DNA from 2 places in the Bacillus sp. N5-665 genome. Region 2 is predicted to be linked to the other one. Evidence: a T-box and tRNA genes for the amino acid it is inferred to sense, from the RefSeq annotation. Region 2 holds a T-box; the other holds one or more tRNA genes.

Region 1 (9,432 bases), 2.2 Mb from region 2:
AATACACCAACTGCGCCATCTTCTGGTTCAATTGTGTAGTCGAATGCTGCGATTTTTCCGCCCCAATATGGAACTTTCGCTTGTGTGCCTTCAATTGGGAATGGTTTTGGTCCAACAGTCCAGCGATGTGACCAAATTGCATCGTCACCTAATTTACCGCCGCCTGCTTCTTGTCCAACACCCGCATGGATAATCATTAAGTGATCGATTAAACCGTCCGGTTGTTTTTGATTTCCATCGCCATTTACATCATATTGATCGAATTGGTCAAACTCTGATAAATCAATACCGCTATCTACAGCTGCTTTTAATGCATCTTTTACTAAATCACGTGGTCCTTTTGGTCCTTTATTATCATGACCTGTCGCACCATCTGCACCGTAATCAGCAGCTTTACCAGGAACTGTTAACCATTTTGTAACTGTTCCGTCTACTGTATAACTACCGCCAGATTGCTCTTCGTAATATTGTTTAAACGTTTCGATTTTGCTACCATCCTCTAATGCGAATGGCTCATTACCGAATAACATTTTTTCATAATGTTCTTTGTTAAAATCGTCAGTATACATATAACCAGGTTCTTTATCAATATTGTTATGTTTAAAGTCAGCGTACTCTACAAGTAAAACGAGTACTTTATCTTTACGAACTTCACCGTTATATTCTTTTCCCTTTGCTGGAGAAGTTGGTACTTTACCATTTAGACCACCCTTAACTGGGCCTGTCGCTGCAGGTGTTCCTGTTGCTGGTTTGTCTAACTTTTCTTTCGTATCAGCTTTCGCATCTTTCACTTTCTTTAAAAAGTCAGATGCTTCTTTCGTAAGTGGGTCCCCATTTGATACTTCTTTCCCAGGATTTTCACCCTTTTTGTTCTCTACGTATTTTTCGACGGCTTTCTTTGTTTCTGTCTCTGAAGCCTTCGAATCAATTACCCCACGGTTTTTTAGCGCATTTGCTAAACGTTCTTCTGGAATTAAATGATCATCGACTGGGCTCGTAGCTGTCTTATTCACAGGTGTTTCAGCATATGCAGACTGGCCACCCGCTCCGAATGAAAGACCTAACACAGCTGTCAAAGCGATTGATGACAAAACTTTGAACGGTTTCTTGTTCATCCCTTATTTCCTCCCCTAATAAAAAATATGTATTACAAATTGAATTTTATTAAAAATTCAATATTTTTTCAATATTTAGTTATATTATGTAATTTTTTTAACATATTTGTAAAAATTCCATAGTTAGCATACGAATATATCACAATTCAACAATGTTTTCTGAAAATATTGAAAATATTTGTCAGAAACTTTATAATCGCCATAGAGGGAATTTAATGGGGATTTTATCTTTGTTTTATCTACAAAATATTTGATAATTCACTATATAAAACACAAAATGCGATTGCATTATCATATATTCTGTAGCAGCAGTTATGACCGATAATTAGGGAGGAATTACATTTGTACAAAGATAAGACTGACGCACTGGACCAAGAATGGATTGATTTAATACTTGAAGCTCTAGACGCTGGTATCGCCCTGCAAGATATCGAACATTTTTTCCAACGTATGAAGCCATCCAGTCAGGCTCAATAGGCTTGTTCTTTTTAACGAAGTTTATGTTATAATAATGACATCATAAGACGACTACATATTGATAGAAAGGTGCGCAAATATGATTGGAGAACGTATAAAACGCCTTCGCTTACAAAAAGGTATTTCATTAACTGAACTTGCCGAAAAAGCTGGTGTTGCTAAATCTTACATTAGTTCTATAGAACGTAATTTACAAAAAAACCCTTCCATTCAATTTCTTGAAAAAATCGCAGCAGTTCTACAAATTCCAGTTGATACTCTACTTCATGATGAAACAGCAAAGGAAAATCACTTAGACTCCGAATGGACACAACTCGTTAAAGATGCGATGAGCTCCGGCGTCTCCAAAGAACAATTTCGTGAATTTCTTGAATTTACCAAATGGAAGCACGATCAAAAATAATAAATAGAAAGAAGTGCTTACAACCAGCACTTCTTTTTTCTTTATAAAAAAAAGCGGGGAGTCCCCGCTTTTTTATTATCTTTCAGTGCCTTCTTCTTGGTTAGCATTGAATGTCCATTCTAAATTCAATGAATCACCTTGGAAAATATTTTGGTCTTGTCCATTATCTACGAATTCAAACTGTACCCATAAATAATCCTCTGTACCAGCTTCTAATCCACCCTTTTCTCCCCACTCAGGAGCAAAGATGTCTTTAGCTAAAAGATCTGGATCAGTTTTTTGTAAGTCTGCTAAAGTTGTTTCATATACAGGCTCACTTTGTTTATCCCAGTTCCAAAGGAATTTCACTTTAACGTGCTTACCAAAGTCTTCACCAGCATTATCGCCTTTTGCATCTTTCACAGTATACTTTGTTGCTAGTTTAACGTCTTTAATTGTTAATGAACCGCTATTCTTTAATAAGAATTCTTTCTTAACAGAATCCCCTGGTTTTAAATCTTTAATATCTACAAGCGTTTTAGGGTCTAATGTAAGATCTAACGTCCCAGCTGCAAATGTATTATTTGATACTTCTTTATCGCTAAAGAATGCAAACGTTCCTCCACCAATTAAAGATAACCCCAATGCTGCTGATGCAACTCCCATACCTAATTTCTTTTTCAGACTCACAATCAATTCCCCCTAGCTGTTTTTTATATTTTTGTCTCTTATTTTTCAATAAGAGATATAAAGAAAACTATATTAGCTTAGCTAATGTTTGTTCTCTTTTAAAAACCTTAAGTTCATTATAACGAACATAACTCTATAAATACAACAAATATTTATTAGTATTTTCAATTATTTTTATTTCTCAATATTATTTTGTTTTTTCTGAATTTTTATGTTTATATTTTAAGAAATACAATAAGTGCGGGGGCAAATACTCCCTCACACTCATATACATCATTTTTTATATCGGTCGTCAGTTTATTCTGATGATTTCTCATTATGATCTGTGGTAGTAGCCTTTTCATGAGTTCCTTGCTCAGGCTTTTTAGCTGTCTCTACTTGTTTCTGTTCTTCTATCTTCTTCTGTTCTTCTGCTTTTTTCTGCTCTTCTACTTTCTTCTGTTCTTCTACTTTCTTTTGCTCTTCCGCTTTATTCTGCTCTTCTACTTTCTTTTGCTCTTCCACTTTATTCTGTTCTTCTACTTGTTTCTGTTCTTCTACTTTCTTCTCCTCTTCTGCCTTCATTTGAACTTCCGCCTCTATCGCATCATTTAATTGTTGGTGAAGAATCTGAATTTGTTCATCAATCGCTTGCAAACTAACTTCTTTCGCAATATAATCGTGGTTCTCTTTTATACTATGAAAACCTTCATTCACATATAGGGCTACTTGTTGAATCGATTCACTTTTATTCACTTTTAATTCTTCTTGTATTTGATTATAAGGAGCTTCGATTGTAGTATATACATTTTGCAGCGCTTCCTCCTCAGAAGCAATTTTCTCACGTCCTTGTTGCCACACTACAATTGCCTGTTCAATTTCTTCTATAGAAGTTACTGCCAACTTCCCCTTCATTTCTCCATACTGATGCTCAATAAACTGTTTATGTTGCTCAGCTTCCTCTTTTAACGTATCAACTGTCTTTGGAAATATAATCGCTGTAGAAAGAGCGGCTTCCACTTTCTTTTCATTAATAAATGCAGCTTCTGTATACGTCATTATTTGAGAGCCTAAATAAAACGTAATGGAGCATATACAAGGCAATATAAGCATCTTTTTTAATTTGCGAGGTGTTTTCAGCATCTTAATCTCTCCCATCGAACAAAATGTTCTCTATACAGAACGTTACTTTTATTATAATAAAGAACGATACAAAATGATAGCTATATACTAGAAAAATAGAAAAAGGACTATCCATTTGATAGCCCTTTTTAATATTATTTTGCTTCACCTTCTGTTTGTTGTGCATCAAACGTCCAAGTTAAATTTAGTTTATCGCCTTGGAATTCATTTTGGTCTTTTTTATTATCAACAAACTCGAATTTCACTGTGAATTTATCAGACTTACCTGCAGAAATACCTTTTTCATCCCAGAACCAAGCAGCTAAATCATTATCTACCGCTGTAAGTGTGTCACCCTTCAATTTATCTAGCGTTGTTTCTTTTACGATTGTTTCATGCTTGTCTACATTTTTTAAGAATGTTACTTTAATATGTTTACCAAAATCATCTTTATTGTCGCCCTTCGTATCTTCTACCTTATAATCTGTTTTCAATAGAACCTTTTTAATATCTAAAGATCCTTTATTTTCTAGTTTAAAATCTCTTTTAATTGTATCGCCAGGCTTTAAATTCGATACATTAACAACTGTTGATGGATTTAATGCTAAATCCAGTGTACCAGCCGCAAATGTATTGTTTGACACTTCTTTATCACTGAAAAATGCAAATGTTCCTCCGCCAACTAATGCAGCTCCTAATACAGCTGATGCGATACCCATTCCTAATTTTTTCTTTAAAGTCATGTCCATATCCCCTTAATCTATATATTTGTTAACTTCCTAAACGGAAAGTATAACCAAACGAACTAGACGGATTGTTCTACTTTTTTCTCTTTCTTTTCTCCGTCAATGCTACGAATCGCACCAAAAATAGAAATCGCGGAATAGCCTAATAAAAAGACTCCTGGAATAATAAGAAGCAATGCAGCTCCAGCCTTTGAACTAGCATAATTTAATGCATATCCTGCATAAGGAACTGTAATATCTGCATATTTCCCAATTACATTCTCCGCACGTACTGGTTCTAAATCAGGACCGTTGTTGTTATCACCTTTTGTTTCATACATTACTTTTCCATTTGTATCTTTCACACCGATAATACGGTGAGTGATAATTTTTTCATCTTTCTCTTTAAAGGTAATAACATCACCTTTTTGATATTTAGAACCATCTTTCGTCGGTTCTATCGCAATGATTGATCCTGTTAAAAATGTCGGTTCCATTGATCCTGATAGCACTGATTTAAATTGATATCCCATCACTGTTGGATCTCCGCCACTCGCTTTTGACGAAATAACTACAAAAGCTAAAAAAACCATTAATGCAAATAAAACAAATGAGATAACGTTGCTAATCGCTTTCCAAATTAATTTCATCGTCTCTCTCCCTCTCCGTTGTTTTATATTATTTGGAGTATATAATACCCAACTCGTTCTCTAACAAGAACACAACTAAATAATATAACGAACAATAAATAAATGCAATAAGAAAATTTACAATTATTAGTTATTTTATATATACAAAAAAGACTGTGACAAAGTCTCTTCACAGTCTTTTTACTAGTAATTTATTTTTCTTCTGATTTCATTCCTGTTGTATTTCGGCGTAGCACTACAAATAAAATGGCTCCAAATAGTACAGCGGCACCTATCCCAATGCTTATTATTTTCACATTTGATTCATTTACTTCAGGCGTACCCGTATCTTTTTTAGGCATCGCAAAAGTAACATCTTCTTTTGAAAGAACATTTATCGTCGCAATTGTTTGATTATTTTTCGTGATGTCAACTGCACCAACTACCTCACCACGATGAATTCCTTTATGGTACAAAGAATCTTTATCTAATGAAGCCACACGGAAAATCGTCCTCACATTTTTACCTTCATCTTTTTTAAGCATAAGCTCTGCACTTTTTTCAAGCTCGCTATCAATATCTTTATTTAAATACGTTGCCTTTTGATGCCAGCTATGTTTATCTAATACAGTTTGCTTCACAAATTGACCGAAAGAATAGTCCGCCATCTGCTTCAAATCTTCATAAATTTCAGGTCTTTGGGAAGCCATTACTACATTTATAATGCGATTGCCATCCTTCTCATTTAATAGAACGAGTGTATTACGCGCTTCATTTGTAAAACCCGTCTTCCCGCCAATGCTATATGGATTTTCAAAATAAGTAGACTTATTAAAAATAGACACCGTCTGTCTAGATGTCGTAACTGTCGTTCTTTTCGTATTCATCGCTTGCAAAATTTCAGGATATTTTTGCACACCTCTCGTAATCATAGCCATATCATACGGCGTCGTATAATGGTTTGGATCATGCAATCCATTTGGCGTTACAAAGTGACTATCTGTAGCCCCTAATTGCTTTGCTTTCTCATTCATCATATAAGCGAAATTCTCAACATTTCCGCCAATACGCTCCGCAATCGCATAAGACACATCATTTGCACTCAGCACCATTAAAATCATAAGCGCAGTATTTCTATTAATCGTCTCACCAGGTTGAAATTCAATTTGATAATTACTCTTCTCTTGATCTAATGCTAATTGTGAAAACGTAAATTGATCCTCTGGCTTCGTATGCTCCATAAGTAAAATCGCTGTTAACACTTTCGTCATACTAGCCGGAAATGCACGATGATGTGCGTTTTTGTTATACAAAACATCTCCAGTTTTCCCATCAATCGTAGCTGCAAACTGACTAAAAACATTTGGTCCTTCCGCAGGTGGTGGTGCCACTTGTTCTGGATTCACTCCAACATTCGTCTCAGCACGTAACGTCATAGGTGTCAAAAAAAATAAACAAATAACAGTAACAAAAGCCAAAATTTTCTTAAAGTTTACCATATGACTCTCCCTTTTCACTATACTCTCACAGCTTAAAAACTGAATCTACCAATCTATATGTAAATTGTATTAAATTGGAAGAATATTCACTGTTTTTTACTATATCATACTTTTACGATAAAGAACATAAATATACAATAAAAAATAAGAAGGAATTACTCTTTCTTATCCTTCTCATCAATCAATGAATCTATTAAATTTTGACTAGCTTCCTCGGGTGTAATCTCATCTGTCATCCCCATAAACGACCAGCCTTTAGAATCGACCCACTCAACAAACTCTTGTAAAAACTCATCATGTGTAACATCCACATCAAGAATTGAGCCATTAATCGAAATCGTTCTATTTCTAGATACACGCATCTTGAACGTTTTCCTTACCATTACAATAATTCTCCCTCTACTCTTGAATAATTATAAAATAATCTTGTATCTCTGTTATACATGATTTTAAGTAAATTGTAAAAAGGATATATTGGCCAATTTGCATATTGAAGCTGAAAATCTATCATCCTGCAAAAACATGAAACGATATGTAATTGATCATAAACGACTAAATAAATCCACATAAAAACAAAACAACTTACATTTTATGACACCAAATACAAATGCCTTTCGTACAATAGAATGGTATATACTAGAAGAAACCTTAACATGAGGAGGAACTCTATGGCGCGTTGTACATATTGTAAAACGAAGTGGACAATAAAAGATGTATGGTCGATACTCGTGACATTTGAAAAAGATTGTCCGTATTGTTTTGGGAAGCAGTATCTATCAAAGAAAACATTGAACGCTATGCCAGAACTTATTAGCTTACCTTTACACTTCTTATTCCCTTTTCTTGTTGATTTAAGTGATGAAGGTCCTTTAGATTGGTATCGAAAAAAATAATATAACCACTTTATTCGAACTCACTTTTCATTACATTATCTTCTTATGTATTCCTTAATACACGACTAGCGCCATTCCAACTACTTTCCCTTCAAAAATCTAATATAAAAATATTGAAAAATTTCAGTTAATTATATATAATTGCTTTAGCATAACGATTAAAGATGCTATTACATACGCATTTTTGAAGGTCCCGTAGCTCAGCAGGGAGAGCGCCACCTTGACAGGGTGGAGGTCGTGAGTTCGAGCCTCTCCGGGGTCATAACAAAAAGAGAAACCATATCAACCTTCTACGTGATATGGTTTCTCTTTTTTATCTAAGCTAATCACTTCCCGCCAAACATCTTCTCCAAAGACTTCGCATTAGCAAACAATACTTCTTTCAAGTTATCATCTGCAACGATTTTATAGTCGCCATCTTTGTTTTTCTTTAAGTTCAATGTAACTTCGCGAGTTACCATTGCTGCATCTTTATCTGCTAAGTTTTTGACGATAGTTGATGTCATTGTTTTTTCGATTGCTTTTTCAGATTGCTCTTTGTCTTCGCTAAAAGCGCTAGCGAAGGCCATTGGCATAACTTCTCCCACTGCTTTTGTTACAGCAACGGATAGATCTGCAGATGTAATTTTCACTTTCACTTCTGCTTTGTCATCTTTTTTCGATACTTCTTCTGGCTTTTCAAATTTAAAGTTTTTCGTAATTGCACTCAGCATTGCTTTTGCCTCAGCATCATCTGTTTTTTCATTTAGTTTATTAAATTCCTTGTCACTCTCAACAAATGTACGAGCCTTTTCAACATCATCTTTTTGTATCGCTGTTAAAAATTCTTCTGTCGTATCTTTCGGATTTGCACATCCTGCTAAAACTCCTACTGTTAATCCTATTACCATCATTAACAGCAATAATTTTTGTATCTTTTTCACGTTCATTCTCCTCTTATCTTTTCTAGTAAGTCATCACTATATAATAGTATGAAACTGACATTACAAACATTTTTTAGTATAGCATTTATATGAGTCATTCGTTTCTATTTTTTCAAACGTCCCCTCTTTCCATCTCATAACGCTCACTACTCTCTATTAAAAATTTGTTTCTTCATTATAAATAGCAAAATAAAAACCAGCAACTTTAAGATTGCTGGCTTATCTATTATTCATATTCGAAAAAACAATAACAATTGCTCCAAGTACATAATGCCCTGCTACCATCCACATACTCCGATCAAAGATCATAAGCGATAACCAAAGCGATATATTAATAGCAGCAAATAATACATATAAAATGACGTCTCTCTTTTGTAGCGCCTCTCTATTCATCAAAATATAAATTGCACCGATTGGCGGAAGGATGAAGCAAAGGAAAAAAACAAACATTTTTCTTAACGACCATGGATATGAAGTTACTGTCTGCATATGAGTCTCCTTTTCACTTTATAGTACATGTAACATCGGTCTTACTACTCTATATTCGTCACTATCATGCTCCTTTATGATTAAAGGTGAGTGAGGATTTTTTTCTTCTTCTATCATTGTGAATACTTCTGTTTTTTCTTGTAATGTGTTGGATTCACTGTTTTTAGTAGGTTTTTTACTTATTTCGATTTTCTTCGTTACTTCTCCGAGCCTTTGCCCGACTTCTTCAGCTTTAGCAGGTTCATTCGTAACGTAGTATTCCTGGCCCTCCCATACTAACATAGGTGGCACTGGTTCTCGTTTGTTACATATTATATAAGTAATACTAGCTATAAGTAGTAGGCATGTTAATAAAAAGAAGATAGTTTTTTTGTTCATATAGTATGCTCCCTATCTATCATTTTATTAAATTATATAATATCCATTATATGTAGTAAATGGATATCTTGGTAATTTTCGGATTTTATACCAAAAAGAAAAACCTTACTCAAGTAAGGTTCATTCTATAG
Region 2 (9,432 bases):
AGAATCATATGTAGAATTTGAGCGTAAAGCTGAAATGTTAGAAGCTGGCTTACGTAAAGCGGCTGAAAAACATGGCATTCCGCATCATATTAACCGTGCGGGTTCTATGATTGGTATCTTCTTTACAGATGAACAAGTTATTAATTACGATGCAGCAAAATCTTCAAACTTAGAATTCTTTGCGGCTTACTATCGTGAAATGGTAGAACAAGGTGTATTCTTGCCACCATCTCAATTCGAAGGTCTATTCTTATCGACAGCACATAGTGATGCAGATATTGAAGCGACGATTGCAGCGGCTGAAATTGCAATGTCAAAATTAAAAGCTTAATTGTTGAAAGAAAATCGCTCTCCATAAGGGGAGTGATTTTTTTTTATTCATAAAATCAGCTTTCCATACATAAATCTGTAATGACATATAGTTTGGGAGGGGGAAAAGAAGTGGCAACAGATCATTCATTACGTTTTTCATTAAAAGAATCTGTTTGGTTCCAAAAAGGACAGGAAGTCGAAGAACTTTTGTCAATTTCGTTAGATCCAGACGTTGAGATAGAAGAGCTTGATCATGAAGTTATCGTGAGAGGGCAATTAGATTTAACGGGAGAGTATGTTGCGCGGCAAGATGATTCGGCTTATTCATTAAGAGATCTATCGCCAGCGAAGTCAATTGATTATGTAGAAACAAGGGAAGATGGGGTTAATGAACTTGTTCATTCCTTTCCGCTTGAAATATCAATTCCGAGAAACCGTGTGAAAGTAATTGAAGAACTATATGTATCTATTGAAGAATTTGATTATGAATTAAAGGAAAATGGTTGCTTACAATTATTAGCGGATATATCTATCACTGGTTTATGTGATGAAGAAAGAATCGAGGATGAAGAGGAAGAAACAGCGTATGCTGAGTTAGAGGCTGATTCAGCACAAGAGGATGAAAATAGACCTGCGCCGCACGTAGAAGAACCAGTCTATAAGGAATCAGATGAGTGGGAAGATTACGCATTTGAACCGTTCCAACTAGAGGAAAGAAAAGAGCAGGAAGTAGAGGAAGAGGAAATAGAAGAACATGAATTTGTAGAGCGTGAAGAGGAGAAAGAATCAACGCCACAATTTGAATTGTTCGGAAGAAAAGATTTCAAGAAAGAAAAAGCGAAAAAACAAGAAGAGCAAGAAGAAGAAACGTATTCACAGCGAGATGAAAATGCACTTTATTTAACGAAAATATTTACGAAAGAACCGGAAGAAGAATTTACAAAGTTAAGAATGTATTTCGTTCAAGAAGGGGATACAATTGAATCTGTTGCAGACCGTTATGAAACGTCTGTACAAAACTTATATCGTGTCAATCAAACAGAAGATATATATTTAACTGCGGGACAAATTATTTATATTCCTGTTTCAAGGGCAAAAGCGAAATAAGTGAGTGTTTTCACTCGCTTATTTTCCTAAAGGCTATGTTTTGAATAGAAAGGGTTATTCGTATGGATATTGAATTACGAAATCGCTATGAACCCATTGTAAGGCAATACAGATTGGATACACAGCATATGGAAGAGCACGGAAGTGTAACGAAAATTTACACTAATCAAGGTCCGTATGCGCTCAAGAAAATAGAAGACGGGAAGTTAGAGCGGAATAACTTTTTGCACCATATTCAATATTTGAAGGAGAACGGTTTTTCAAATTATGTACCTATATACCATGCGACGGATGGAAATTATATTTTAAGTGACGGGACGTATAATTATTATTTAATGCCTTGGTTAGAACGTGCGGAAGGCAACGGCGAGGATAATGATCAATACCATAAAATGTTTCAAACTCTCGGGACGTTACATCAAAAAACGGTGAAAGAAGAAACGTATACAGAAGAAGATTTAGAAAAACATTATACAAATATATCCGATCGCTGGGAGAATGATGGTGAGATGTTAGAAGAGTTTCTCGTAGAATCTGAAGCGAAGTGGTATATGTCTCCGTTTGAATTGCAATATTGTACGTACTATCATCATGTAATGAGGGCTCGTGAGTTTGCAACGAAGCAATTAACTGAGTGGAACGATGCGATGAAGGAAAAAGAAAAAACACGTATTACTTTTGTGCATGGTAACGTATCGCTTAATCATTTCTTATTTGATTATGAACGGAATGGCTATTTTATTAGTTTAGAAAAATCGAAGTTTGCAACACCAGTGCAAGATATAGTTGGTTTTTATTCTCGGTCTTTAAACACGTATCCAATTGCGCGAAGTGATCGGTTTGAATGGTATCAAATGTACCAAAAAAATTTCCCTTTTACGAAAGAAGAGCAACTACTCATGTTTGCGTATATGACGTATCCATCGCAATTTATTCGGCAAATCCAGTCTTATAAGAAAAGAAGAGAGAGTCGCAATGAGGAAAATGAACTTCTCGGAGTAAAGAGCTTACAACAATCGCATTGGCTCGTTAGCAATATAGAATATTTCCTTTCGCAATTACAAGCTGCCCAGCAAGGGAACGGATAAAGTGAAACTTTAATTAGTGGGGGATCTTACTGCCCGCAAATAGCGGGATAAAGAAGATAAGTAGAGGATGCTACTTATCTTCTTTTTTTGCCCCAAAAGCCATAGTATTAAATTTATCTTGACGAATAGGGTTTCGTTTTTTACACTATTGTATATAATAATTAACAATCATATAAATGCCTTGAAGGGGAAGAGTATAACAAGAAACGTCTTCAGAGAGGAGAATCATTAGCTGGGAGATTCTCTAGATAGTTATGTTAGAAGGTAGCCCTGGAGCATCTTTTCTGAACGGAATAGTTCTCATTAGGAAAAGACGGATTTGTCCGTTATCAAATTAAGAGTATAAGCAAATTTCTGAATTTGTTTGTAAATAAAGGTGGTACCGCGATGTCCCTCGTCCTTTTTGGATGAGGGGCATTTTTTATTTTAAGGAGGGAAAATAATGTCAAACACGGAAAAGAATTTACCAACTAAATATGATCATATGTCCGTTGAAGAAGGCCTTTATCAATGGTGGCTTGAAGGCAAATATTTCGAAGCAACAGGAGATGAGAAGAAACAACCATACACAATTGTAATTCCACCTCCGAACGTAACTGGTAAGTTACACTTAGGTCATGCTTGGGATACAACTCTTCAAGATATTTTAACTCGTACGAAGCGTATGCAAGGTTACGATGTATTATGGCTTCCAGGAATGGACCATGCGGGTATCGCAACACAAGCGAAAGTAGAAGGGAAACTTCGTGAAGAAGGTATTTCACGTTACGATCTTGGCCGTGAGAAATTCCTTGAAAAAGCTTGGGAATGGAAAGAGGAATACGCGTCTCACATTCGTCAACAATGGGGGAAAGTTGGTTTAGGACTAGACTATTCTCGTGAACGTTTCACATTAGACGAAGGTTTATCTGATGCGGTTAATAAAGTATTCGTTCAATTATACGAAAAAGGCTTAATTTACCGCGGTGAATATATTATCAACTGGGACCCAGCAACACGCACAGCTCTTTCTGATATTGAAGTAATTCATAAAGAAGTTCAAGGTGCATTCTACCATATGAACTATCCGTTAACAGATGGCTCTGGTCATATTCGTCTTGCGACTACTCGTCCAGAAACGATGCTTGGTGATACAGCAGTAGCAGTTCATCCAGAAGACGATCGTTACAAACATTTAATCGGGAAAACAGTTACACTTCCAATCGTAGGCCGTGAGATTCCAATTATTGCTGATGAGTACGTAGAAAAAGATTTCGGAACAGGCGTTGTAAAAATTACACCAGCTCATGACCCGAATGACTTTGAAGTAGGTAACCGTCATGACTTACCACGTATCTTAGTAATGAACGAAGATGGATCAATGAACGAAAAAGCTGGTAAGTATAACGGTATGGATCGTTTCGAATGCCGTAAAGCGTTAGTGAAGGACTTACAAGAAGCGGGCGTATTAGTAGAAATCGAGCCTCATATGCATTCAGTAGGTCATAGTGAGCGTAGTGGTGCAGTTGTTGAGCCTTACTTATCAACACAATGGTTCGTAAAAATGGCTCCACTTGCTGAGAAGGCAGTAGAGCTTCAACAAAAAGAAGAAGAGAAAGTAACGTTCGTACCAGAACGTTTTGAAAACACATACTTACGCTGGATGGAAAACATTCACGACTGGTGTATTTCTCGTCAATTATGGTGGGGACACCGTATTCCAGCTTGGTATCATAAAGAAACTGGTGAAGTATACGTAGGTACAGATGCACCAGCAGATATTGAAAACTGGAATCAAGATAACGACGTACTTGATACATGGTTCAGTTCAGCGTTATGGCCGTTCTCAACACTTGGCTGGCCGGATGAAGATTCAGCAGACTTTAAACGTTATTATTCAACAGATGCATTAGTAACGGGTTATGACATCATCTTCTTCTGGGTATCTCGTATGATTTTCCAAGGTTTAGAGTTTACTGGTGAGCGTCCATTTAAAGATGTATTAATTCACGGTTTAGTTCGTGATGAGCAAGGACGTAAAATGAGTAAATCTCTTGGTAACGGTATTGATCCAATGGATGTTATCGAGAAGTACGGTGCAGATGCAATGCGCTATTTCTTATCAACAGGAAGCGCACCAGGTCAAGATTTACGTTTCAGTATGGAAAAAGTAGAGTCTACTTGGAACTTCATTAATAAAATTTGGAACGCATCACGTTTCGTATTAATGAACATGGATGATATGAAGTATGAAGAAATCGATTTAACTGGTGAAAAATCAGTTGCGGATAAGTGGATTTTAACTCGCTTAAACGAAACAATCGAAAGCGTAACGCGTAACATGGATAAATATGAGTTCGGTGAAGCTGGTCGTTCATTATACAACTTCATTTGGGACGATTTCTGTGACTGGTACATTGAAATGGCGAAACTTCCACTATACGGTGAAGATGAAGCAGCTAAGAAAACAACTCGTTCTATTTTAGCTTACGTATTAGACCAAACAATGCGTCTATTACACCCATTCATGCCATTCGTAACAGAGAAGATTTGGCAACATTTACCGCATGAAGGCGAATCTATTACAGTAGCAGCGTGGCCAACAGTTCGCGAAGATTTACAAGATACAGAAGCTGCGGCAGAAATGCACCTTCTAGTTGATATCATTCGCTCTGTTCGTAACATCCGTGCAGAAGTTAATACGCCGATGAGCAAAAAAGTTCAAATGCAAATTAAAGCAAAAGATGAGGCTGTACTTGCTCAACTTACAAAAAACAGCTCTTACATTGAGCGTTTCTGTAACCCAAGCGAATTAATAATTCAAACGGATTTACAAGCACCAGAAAAAGCAATGACTGCAATCGTATCAGGTGCAGAGTTATTCTTACCGTTAGCTGATCTTATCAATCTTGATGAAGAGAGAGCACGTCTTGAGAAAGAATTTGAGAAGTTCGACAAAGAAGTAGAACGTGTACAGAAGAAACTTTCAAACCAAGGTTTCGTAGCGAAAGCTCCTGCAGCAGTTATTGACGGAGAGCGTGCGAAAGAACAAGACTACCTAGAAAAACGTGAAGCAGTTCGCCAACGTCTAGCAGATCTTGAAAAGTAAAATGTTTTTTAGAGGCTCACTATATTGGTGAGTCTCTTTTCTTTGCGTATAATAGGAGTATGAAGGTTGTCTTTTGAAAGGGGAAAGCATACGTGATACATACATACGAGGAAGCGATAGGGTGGATTCATAGCCGATTGAAGTTTGGTATTAAACCAGGATTAGAAAGAATGAGATGGATGCTAGAAGAGCTCGGAAATCCAGAGCGTCACATAAAATGTGTTCATCTTGCTGGTACAAATGGAAAAGGTTCAACGTTAACATATATGCGCTACATGTTAGAAGATGCAAAATATAAGGTAGGAACATTTACCTCTCCTTATATTGAAACATTTAACGAACGTATTAGTGTGAACGGGACACCAATTGCAGATGAAGAGATTACTGAACTTGTAAAGATGGTAAAGCCAGTCGTTGAAAAACTAGATGAGACGGATTTAGGGGAAGCGACTGAGTTTGAAATTATTACTGTTATGGCAATTTGTTATTTCGGTAAAGTTAATTTCTGTGATGTTGTTTTATTTGAAACAGGGCTTGGAGGGCGCTTTGATTCTACGAATGTTATTCATCCTGTTCTTACGATTATTACAAATATCGGCCACGATCATATGCATATTTTAGGGAACACACTAGGAGAAATTGCATATGAAAAGGCGGGGATTATTAAGTCTGGTGTTCCAGTTATTACTGGTGTACGAGATGAGGAAGCATTGCAAGTCATTCAAAAAGTTGCAAAGGAAAATCATGCAAACTTATACGAGATGGACAAGCATTTTACAGCGTTACATAAACAGTCTGGCGAAGATGGAGAACAGTTCGATTTCACTTGTCCTTTCGCCACCTTTGAAGATGTGCGAATCTCAATGAAAGGTGTTCACCAAGTAGGAAACGCAGCACTTGCACTTATGGCAGTCATGTATGTCAAAACATACTTATCATTTTTAATTGAGGAAGAAGAAATAAGAACTGGATTACAGGAAGCGTATTGGATTGGGCGATTTGAAAAACTGCAAAACAATCCAGATATTATTATAGATGGTGCCCATAACCCAGAAGGTATCGAAAGTCTTGTGAAAACAGTAGAATCACATTACAAAAATAAAAATGTAATAGTTTTATTTACTGCCCTAGGTGATAAACAATTGCATAATATGGTAGATCAATTAGAAACCATTGCCGATGAAATTATTTTTACAACATTCGCCTTTGATCGTGCTATTTCTGCTGACAAGCTTGCATCGTATGCAAAGAAAGAGTCAAAACTAGTTTTTGAAAATTGGAAAGAGGCAATTGATACGAAGGTTGAAATGATTGGAGAAAATGATGTTTTTATCATAACAGGTTCTCTTTATTTCATTTCGGAAGTTCGAAAATATATTCGCGAGAAAAACTAGATAGTCTTTGCTATCTAGTTTTTTTGTTCTACAAATGAAGTCAAATGCATACATATAAGATAAATATATAGGGTTATTTGGCGAATTCCTCTGACAAATATCTCGTTTTTTTGTGAAATGAATATGATATGATGCGGACAACGATAAGAGGTGAGGTGTGAGTGTATGGACAAGCAATCACGAACGATCTCAGTGAAAGTGAATGGAACAGAAGCGAAGTATGAGGAGAAGAAGAAAGATGAATTTGAATGGATGGTAGTAGAAAGTGAAAGACCGAAAAACGTTGTTCCGTTTCAAAAAGCGAAATTGGTGTCTAAGGAAAAAAAACGAAAGAAGTGGAGCAATACGTTAATTGCAATCGTTGCAACTGCGATTGTTATTGGTACGGCGTTTGGGATGGGAATGCTACAGATACTTAAAGGACAAGGTGCGACAGGCGGAAGCGAAGTAACAGCTTCGAAGCAGATGCGAAATGAAGAATCAAAGGTGGGTGGAACGGCAGAACAAACACCGGCACCAAAAGAGGAAAAACAAAAAGCACAGACAGGAACGTCATTAGATCCAATGAAATTATTTTTTGTGCAAGGAGGGATTTATTCTTCCGAAGAAAAGGGACAGGCCGCTCTTGAAGAGTGGAAAGGTAATGGAGGCGTTGCAGCTTTAAAACCGAGCGGTGATAAGTATACATTAGTTGTTGGTATTGCTAGCGATGAACAAGGCATAAATCAATTAATGACGCAGTATAAAAATGATAATGTCTCCGTATTGAAAAAGAACTGGGATATAACAGATAAAGCGTTACTTAAAGATGATAAAGAAGTTGGGGCGTTTTTAACAAAAGTACAGCCATTATATACTCATTTAGCAAAATATGCTTCCAGCGTACAAGCTAGTGGAAAAAGTAATGCAAAAGATATAGGTGCGATTGAAAAAGAGTGGAAAGCAATTGAAAAAGAAGGGAAAAGTATGAAGCAGGAAGAAGCAAAGAAATTGTATATGTATACGTCAGTAGCTGTGCAAACAGTGAAGGGTGGAAAAGGTGATAAGGAATCTTTGGCGAAATTAAATCAAGTTATTATTGATGGTATACTTTCATATGAAAAAATTGTTTCCCAAAAGGTGAAATAATAGGATAATGAAATGACGAAGGAAGAAGTATAGGTACTTCTTTCTTTTCTTTTGAATTTAGAGCAAAGTGCTTTCTCTATGGCAGGAATATAATCGTATTTTAGTAAAAAGTATTATTTTATTTAGAGAAAATAATATTTCTTTCATTTGTGGACAAACTATTCCTTTGATACGATTGATGTAAATGATTCTGCTTCATGTGAGAAAGGAAGGAGAAAATATGAGAAAAATTATTTTAGCATCAGGGTCACCTCGCAGGAAGGAACTGCTTGAGTTAGCGGATGTACCATTTGAAATCATTGTAAGTGAAGTAGAAGAGACGATTGGTGCGTACTCATCACCTTCTGATATCGTTATGTCCCTCGCCCTGCAAAAAGCATCTGCGGTAGCAGAAACGAATAGTGATTACATTGTGTTAGGTGCAGACACAATTGTTACATATGAATCGCGTATTCTTGGAAAGCCTTCTAATGAGGCTGAGGCGAAAGAAATGTTGCAATTATTATCAGGGAAAACACATGAAGTGTATACTGGTGTTGCAATTATAGCAAAAGACAAAACAGTCACTTTTTACGAGCGTACAGAAGTTACGTTTTGGGAATTAACAGAAGAGGAAATTGACGTATATGTTGCATCAAAAGAACCTCTTGATAAAGCAGGCAGTTATGGAATTCAAGGTAAAGGATCTATTTTTGTTCAACATATTCAAGGGGACTACTATAGTGTAGTCGGGTTACCAATTTCACGTCTTGTTCGGGAATTAAAACAATTTAATATTGATGTAACCCATGCGTAAAATTGCATGGGATTTTCTTTGAGAGAACAAATAAAGGGGTGGAGAAATGAACGGTATTCGTGATGTTGTCAAAGAAGAACAGCCACGGGAGCGTTTATTGTTAGAAGGAGCTGGAAGTTTATCGAATCGGGAGCTTCTTGCTGTGTTACTTAGAACAGGTTCTAAAGAAGAAACAGTTTTAAAGTTATCAGATAAAATTTTACATCACTTTGATGGTTTACGTATGTTGAAAGATGCAACGTTAGAAGAGCTTGTCAGTATACATGGTGTTGGGATTGCAAAGGCAGCCCAGCTTATAGCTGCTTTTGAACTTGGTAGAAGAATGGTACGTTTAGAATATCAAAATAGATACAGCATTCGAAGCCCAGAAGATTGTGCGAGATATATGATGGAAGAAATGCGCTTCCTGCAGCAGGAGCATTTTGTATGTTTATATTTGAACACAAAAAATCAAGTTATACATAGGCAAACGATTTTCATTGGAAGTTTAAACACATCAATTGTACATCCAAGAGAAGT

The links. The T-box of region 2 lies ahead of MNO09_RS07520 (valine--tRNA ligase). A T-box ahead of a tRNA ligase gene usually reads a tRNA of that ligase, here a tRNA-Val.
Region 1: it has a tRNA-Val gene. The T-box ahead of MNO09_RS07520 (valine--tRNA ligase) is inferred to sense a tRNA for this amino acid. The anticodon was not compared.

What each region holds. Positions count from the first base shown of each region.
Region 1 covers NZ_CP093325.1:4,271,581-4,281,012, forward strand. Annotated here, with positions in the region: gene inhA1 (M6 family metalloprotease immune inhibitor InhA1) at 1-1,115, opposite strand, end outside; gene MNO09_RS24520 (anti-repressor SinI family protein) at 1,458-1,592, shown strand; gene MNO09_RS24525 (helix-turn-helix domain-containing protein) at 1,672-1,995, shown strand; gene calY (biofilm matrix protein CalY) at 2,071-2,664, opposite strand; gene MNO09_RS24535 (DUF4047 domain-containing protein) at 2,962-3,786, opposite strand; gene MNO09_RS24540 (CalY family protein) at 3,921-4,508, opposite strand; gene sipW (signal peptidase I SipW) at 4,571-5,140, opposite strand; gene MNO09_RS24550 (D-alanyl-D-alanine carboxypeptidase family protein) at 5,332-6,618, opposite strand; gene MNO09_RS24555 (hypothetical protein) at 6,774-7,001, opposite strand; gene MNO09_RS24560 (hypothetical protein) at 7,287-7,511, shown strand; tRNA gene MNO09_RS24565 (tRNA-Val) at 7,701-7,773, shown strand; gene MNO09_RS24570 (hypothetical protein) at 7,838-8,434, opposite strand; gene MNO09_RS24575 (hypothetical protein) at 8,654-8,923, opposite strand; gene MNO09_RS24580 (hypothetical protein) at 8,942-9,301, opposite strand; gene MNO09_RS24585 (DUF3976 domain-containing protein) at 9,427-9,432, opposite strand, start outside.
Region 2 covers NZ_CP093325.1:985,840-995,271, forward strand. Annotated here, with positions in the region: gene hemL (glutamate-1-semialdehyde 2,1-aminomutase) at 1-331, shown strand, start outside; gene spoVID (stage VI sporulation protein D) at 442-1,419, shown strand; gene ysxE (spore coat protein YsxE) at 1,482-2,507, shown strand; T-box leader at 2,680-2,912, shown strand; gene MNO09_RS07520 (valine--tRNA ligase) at 2,950-5,595, shown strand; gene MNO09_RS07525 (bifunctional folylpolyglutamate synthase/dihydrofolate synthase) at 5,688-6,989, shown strand; gene MNO09_RS07530 (stage II sporulation protein B) at 7,155-8,117, shown strand; gene MNO09_RS07535 (Maf family protein) at 8,338-8,913, shown strand; gene radC (DNA repair protein RadC) at 8,960-9,432, shown strand, end outside.